DNA from 2 places in the Parashewanella sp. 2304DJ23-3 genome. Region 2 is predicted to be linked to the other one. Evidence: riboswitches for the same ligand, from Rfam matches in the RefSeq annotation. Region 2 holds a riboswitch; the other holds the start of a gene.
What was found. A riboswitch is a leader RNA that binds a small molecule or an ion and turns the genes downstream of it on or off. The one in region 2 is predicted to bind thiamine pyrophosphate.
Positions count from the first base shown of each region.

Region 1: another riboswitch for thiamine pyrophosphate. It lies ahead of AC1EU2_RS00830 (TonB-dependent receptor); the one in region 2 lies ahead of thiC (phosphomethylpyrimidine synthase ThiC).

Region 1 is NZ_JBWQOH010000001.1:180,298-183,732, forward strand. Features, by position in the region: gene AC1EU2_RS00825 (DUF3360 family protein) at 1-1,399, shown strand, start outside; TPP riboswitch at 1,517-1,615, shown strand; gene AC1EU2_RS00830 (TonB-dependent receptor) at 1,703-3,435, shown strand, end outside.
Region 2 is NZ_JBWQOH010000003.1:159,958-163,392, reverse strand. Features, by position in the region: gene AC1EU2_RS08750 (hypothetical protein) at 1-949, shown strand, start outside; TPP riboswitch at 1,070-1,167, shown strand; gene thiC (phosphomethylpyrimidine synthase ThiC) at 1,305-3,323, shown strand; gene AC1EU2_RS08740 (bifunctional hydroxymethylpyrimidine kinase/phosphomethylpyrimidine kinase) at 3,298-3,435, shown strand, end outside.

The sequences.
Region 1 (3,435 bases), on a different contig from region 2:
TTGGGGGTTGAACCTTCCTGGTCGTGATTTTCGTTTTGAATGGGAAGATCTTGTCCCTGCTATTGCGGGTACCATTGGTATCACTGTAATGTACTCAGCCGTTATGGCGGCTTGGGCTTCGGGCTTAACCGAAAAATGGCCTAACGTTAATTTAGGTGCAGATTTCGCCATCCAAGTTATGCGCGTTGAAATGCTTATCCCTGCATTACTTTTCTGCGTTGTCAGTTCTGGTTTTATCAATCCAAGAGCCAATCTTGGGGGTAATCATGGGCCAATGATCCCACTCATTGGTACCATCGCCCTTGCTGGAGCACATCCATTAGCATTAGCAATCTTAATTGGCGTCTTTGGGTTAATTCTCAGTTGGCTAAAGGGTGGCTCTCGGCTTGTTAATTTAACCAGCAGTGGTGTCGCAGGCGGTTTACTGGTTTACCTTGGGTTCATGGGTGCTAAGAGCCAAATCACCTCTTTATTTGATTGGTCAGCTGGCTTACAAGTAAAGCATGCTTTGGATTACTCACTTTCTTATGTAGCGTTCGTAATTCTGTTGGTTAATGTGGTGATTTACGCCTTTTTAGCTAAAGTAGAAAAACGCTGGCTTGCGATTCCTCTTTGTAGCATTACTGCTATTATTCTAGCTTTCGCTCTAGGTGCCGGTCTTGATTTAGAATTTGTTACCGCTCCAGGTCTACCAAACCTGAATCCTGTTTACTGGTGGGGTTCAACTGAAACGGGTTGGCAACTGGGTTTACCTAACTTGTCTCACTTCATCGCCTCATTACCTTTTGCCATTCTAGCGGTTGCGATGTGGTCACCAGACTTCTTAGGACACCGTATTTTCCAAGAGCTGAACTATCCAAAAGGTGCAGATAAAGTACTGATGGACGTTGATGACACAATGACTACGTGCTCTTTACGTCAAATCGTTGGTACTGCGGTTGGTGGTGGTAACATCACTTCATCTTGGGGTACTTATATGATCCCAGCCGCTATTGCTAAACGCCCGATTCCAGCAGGTGCTATTTTACTCGGTTTAATGTGTATTGTGGTTGCCATTTCAGGTTACCCAATGGATGTGGCAGTATGGCGTCCAGTAATGTCGATCGCTCTATTAGTGGGTGTATTTTTACCTCTTCTAGAAGCAGGTCTACAAATGGTTAAAGACAGTGTCAGCAGTCAAGCAGCCGGCATTTGTATCTTTGCCGCTTTTGTTTCTAACCCTGTGTTAGCGTGGGCACTGACTATGTTCCTCGACAACAACGGTCTAATTGGTGACAAAGAAAGACCAAAAAATCTATCTTTCGTTGATAGAATCGTCATTCCTGGCCTAGCATTCGTTATCTGTTTAGCGGCCATGCTTGCGGTAGGCATGATTAAAGGTATTCCAGCGATCATCTAATCGAACAATTTAACATCACAGATATGATTGATAATGGGAGAAAATATAGGTTTTTCTCCCATTTTTTATGTTTTGGCTTTAATTTTTGTTAACAGTTTACAGCATTCAGTTATAATTGGTGCGACCAAGGGGTGTTTGAGATTTTCTCAAACTGAGATTACACCCTTAGAACCTGATCCGGCTTATACCGGCGTAGGAATGGAAAAATACTTATCTCAACAGCCACCCTGTTGAGTTGTTTTATGTATTAATTTATTACTGATCGCACTCAGCCGGATCTCAAATTGTTAATTTTGAGGTCCCATGTTTTCCAAAAAATCGTTAAGCCACAAGCTTACCCACAAATTGTCACCTGTTGCACTTTCTATTGCTATTGCTTTTACTGGGCAAGCTGTTGCGCAAGATAATGATACTGATATTGAAGTCATTAAAGTAACTGCGGATTTCCGTAATCAAGAGCTACTCACATTACCCGCAAGTGCCACCATCATCGATGCAAAACAAATTGAAGATGAAGGTAACCAGCATTTTGAAGATGTCTTGAATTCAATTGCTAACTTTAACTGGTCAGGTGGTAGTTCTCGCCCACGTTATTTCCAAATTCGTGGTGTTGGCGAACAAGAAGATTATCAAGGTGCGCCGAATTCTTCTGTTGGCTATGTGATTGATGATATCGATCTTTCCGGTCTTGGTATGGTTTCTAGCATGTATGATCTACAGCAAGTAGAAGTACTTCGTGGGCCTCAAGGTACTCGTTACGGCGCCAATGCGCTTGCAGGCTTAATTTACTTAAAGAGTAACGATCCTGAAGCAGAAACTGAACACGGTGCTGAAGTGTCATTTGGTGACGATAATTTACGTACTTTCAGTGGTTATAGCACAGGTGCTATCAATAAGTCTGAGACGCTACTTTATCGTGCAACGATTCAACAGCACGACCAAGATGGCTTCCGTGATAATACTTACCTTGGACGCAGTGATACCAATAAGCGTGATGAGTTTACAGGCCGTATTAAGCTCCGTTGGTTAGCGACAGATGATTTAACCGCAGACTTAACAGTATTGCACGCAGATTTTGACAACGGTTATGATGCGTGGACATTAGACAATAACGGGTTTAAAACAAACACTGACCAACCGGGTACTGATAACCAAAAGACCACAGGTTCAAGTTTAAAACTTAATTACACTGGGTTTAACTCGTTTAATCTAACCTCAATTACGTCTTACGCAACGACTGATCATCAACATGCTTATGATGGTGACTGGGCGAACCCTGATTACTGGGCAAGTCGCAACTGCGGAAGCGCAGAAGCACCTGAAGCTTGTGAATACGATTATCTTTGGGATAAAAAAGGCGACCGTCGTACGATCTCTCAAGAATTCCGTTTCAGTTCAAATGAAAACGGGCGCATCTTCGCTGATTCTACTGATTGGCTTGTGGGTGTTTATACGATGAAATTGAAAGAAGACAACGATCTTTATTCAGAATATAACACATGGCCTGATGAGGTGATGCAATCTAAATATAACGCAACCAATTACGCCATATTTGCACAGTTAGACTCTAATTTAGGTCATGGGTACAACCTTTCAACAGGTCTTAGATTTGAGCGCCGTAATAGCGAATATTCAGATACCAATGGCGACACATTTAAGCCATCTGAAAGCATGTGGGGCGGTCATGTTGCGTTAAGTAAAAAGCTATCGAACCAACACAGTACTTACGTACGTGTAGCTCGTGGCTATAAAGCTGGCGGCTTTAATATGAGCTTACCGGCTGAACTTGCAGACAAAAAAGAGTTCGATACTGAAATCCTTTATAACTATGAAGTAGGCTTGAAGTCGTTCTGGTTAGATAACGACTTATCGACCAATTTGTCGGTGTTCTACATGGACCGTCAAGATCAGCAAGTTTCAGCGTCTCAACAAGATCCTGAAAAGCCACAGCGTTTCATTCTATTTACTGAAAACGCAGGCAGCTCTAACAATTATGGTGCAGAGCTAGACGCTAAATGGCAGGCAACAGATAACTT
Region 2 (3,435 bases):
TGTACCTGAAGCGCCACCTATAACAAGAACTTTGATTTCAAATAAGTTCGGGCTTCAAACTCTCAAAGATGAATTCGGTCATACATGGTATTTCGATCCTCAACATCAATTTGCACCATTGAGAAGACGAAAAGAATGGTTTACTACAGAGTGTGTTGCATACAGTGCTGATGATAAACCCAAAGGCGGTGGTAGTTCCTATATTTCGAATAATGATGGTCATTTTATTGAACTTCAAAGACGCAGAGATAAAGGCTCTTTTTCTACTCATAGAATCACTTCGTCACATAAAACAGCTCGTGCTGTCAGTCGTTATGCTCATATTGTACCTAGTATCATTATCAATGAGGGTATAACGTTAGCGAAACATTCAGGACTGGAAGTTAGGAGAGATATTATTCATCAAGGGAAAGTCATTGAATTACATCAATGTGAAGGACTATGTAAGGACTTGATGGAGCTATATTTTCAAGGTGTTCTCATGAGAGATATTCACCCAGGTAACCTCGTCGTGTCTTCCCTTGAAGCCCCTGTTAAATTAATCGATACGGTTGATGCCATTCATCCTGATAGTGAGTATGTGCACAACGAATGCGGATGCCCAAACTATTTTACTTTAAAGTTGAAAGAGGGAAGAGAAACAGGTGCTTACGATTTAGTGCGAATTGGTGAGTTGTATTCACTTGCACTGACTTTTTGTTATATCACTGACAAAACGGGTGAATTGCGTAAAGCGATCAAAGCACATAAATGGAAAAATGAAGTAGAAAAAGGCTGTAATTGTTACACCGATGTAAAATTTAATTCAGCGTTTAAAGCTTGGATAAGGACCAATATTTTACCGGATTTTGACCAAACATTCAGATCACTACTCCGTACTCCACACAAGCACGACCCTTCATTGCACATATACAATATGTACGACTGGTCAAAAGCTAGCCGAAAATAAGTATTTAGCTTTCAATTCTATGAACGTCATCAAGTTTTCTTGCTTTGTACGTTAAATTTGGCTTGTGTCAAAAAATTCAATATGTCTATACTAAAAAGGCTTCACAACTACTGTGAAGTTTTTTACTTGTCGGAGTGCCATTAGGCTGAGATCGTTAACACGGGATCCGTTGAACCTGTCGGGTTAAGACCTGCGAAGGAAACAAAAGTGAAATCTGGAATCTCAATACCTATAAAATTGATCTATTCTTCTGTGACGGAAGAAGGACTAATGCCAGCTTTTACCCATTCAGTTAATCATCCTCACTGGGCGTCAGACAAGCAACTTCTTAATTTAATAGATTGTGAGATTGCTTATGCACACCAATACACGGAACGAAAGCCTTCATAGTGAAGGCCATTTTGAAAACAGTAATTCTAAAAAAATCACTCGCAGAGAGCGCCGTGATCAAGCAAGTGAATTTATTTATCATTTGAAACCAGAGCAGTTTCCAAACTCAGAAAAGACGTACGTTGAAGGAAGCCGAAAAGATATTCAGGTTGGTATGCGGAAAATTGCACAAACAGATACCATCCTTGGAGGGTCTGCAGATGAGCCTATTACTGAACCAAACCCACCAATAAATGTTTATGACTGTACAGGCCCTTATTCCGATCCACATTCAGAAATTAATGTGAGAGATGGTCTGCCAAAACACCGTCGTAATTGGATTTTAGAAAGAGAGGATACCGAAGAACTTGATAATGTGAGCTCAAACTTCACACAACAAAGACTGATTGATGATGGTTTAGATCATTTACGTTTTGAAGCTTTACCAAAACCTAGAAGAGCTAAAGCTGGTAAACGAGTAACTCAACTCTATTATGCAAGACAGGGTATTGTGACTCCAGAGATGGAATACATTTCAATTCGTGAAAATATGGCGAGAGCCGAATTTGCGAATTCAGAAATTGCAAAACGTACTCCAGGAAATAGTTTCGGTGCCAGAATTGGTGAAGCAATTACTCCAGAATTCGTCCGTGAAGAAGTGGCACGAGGCCGTGCAATCATTCCTAACAATATCAATCATCCAGAATCAGAGCCGATGATCATTGGGCGTAACTTTTTAGTGAAAGTTAACGCTAATATCGGAAACTCTGCTGTTACTTCTTCGATTGAAGAAGAAGTTGAAAAACTGGTTTGGTCTATTCGCTGGGGGGCTGACAACGTAATGGATTTGTCTACAGGTCGATATATCCATGAAACTCGTGAATGGCTGATCAGAAACTCACCCGTACCAATCGGAACCGTTCCTATCTATCAAGCTTTAGAAAAAGTAAACGGTGTAGCTGAAGACTTAACGTGGGAAATGTATCGTGACACGTTAATTGAACAGGCAGAACAAGGTGTCGATTACTTCACCATTCACGCTGGTGTATTACTTCGTTATGTTCCAATGACAGCCAAGCGAGTGACGGGCATCGTGTCTCGGGGTGGTTCGATAATGGCGAAGTGGTGTTTGAGTCATCATAAAGAAAGCTTTTTATATACGCACTTCAAAGAAATTTGTGAAATTTGTGCACAATACGACGTAGCACTATCTCTGGGTGACGGTATGCGCCCCGGCTCAATTGCTGACGCTAATGATGAAGCACAATTTGCAGAACTAGAAACACTCGGAGAGCTCACTAAAGTTGCGTGGGAGTACGATGTTCAAGTCATGATTGAAGGTCCCGGTCATATTCCAATGCATATGATCAAAGAGAACGTAGAAAAGCAACTTGAGATCTGTGATGAGGCTCCATTCTACACATTAGGCCCACAGACAACCGATATCGCACCGGGTTATGACCATTTCACATCTGGTATTGGTGCAGCAATGATTGGCTGGTTTGGTGTCGCAATGCTTTGTTATGTGACACCTAAAGAACACTTAGGTTTACCAAATAAAGAAGATGTAAAACAAGGTTTAATAGCTTATAAGATTGCGGCTCACGCTGCTGATGTTGCAAAAGGTCATCCAGCCGCACAAATTCGTGATAATGCACTTTCAAAAGCTCGTTTTGAATTCAGATGGGAAGATCAGTTTAATCTAGGTTTAGATCCTTATACCTCTCGTGAATATCATGATGACAGCTTGCCTCAGGAGTCAGCCAAAGTCGCACACTTCTGCTCAATGTGCGGTCCAAAATTCTGTTCGATGAAGATTACTCAGGATGTCCGTGATTATGCCGCTGTATTAGAAGCTAAAGGCATAGAAATTAATAGTCATACGGATTATGAAAAGCTATCGAAAGAGATTAACGAAGGAATGACACAAAAATCAAACGAATTCAAAGCTACAGGCTCAGAAATCTATCATGTAGTTGATGACGCTAAGAAAGAGAGCGCTTGATATGCCTGAAGATTTAGAGCTTAGTACTTGTTCTAATCGCCCGATTGTCTGGAGCATTGCTGCTTCAGACTCTGGTGGTGGAGCAGGAATACAAGCTGATTTACAAACAATA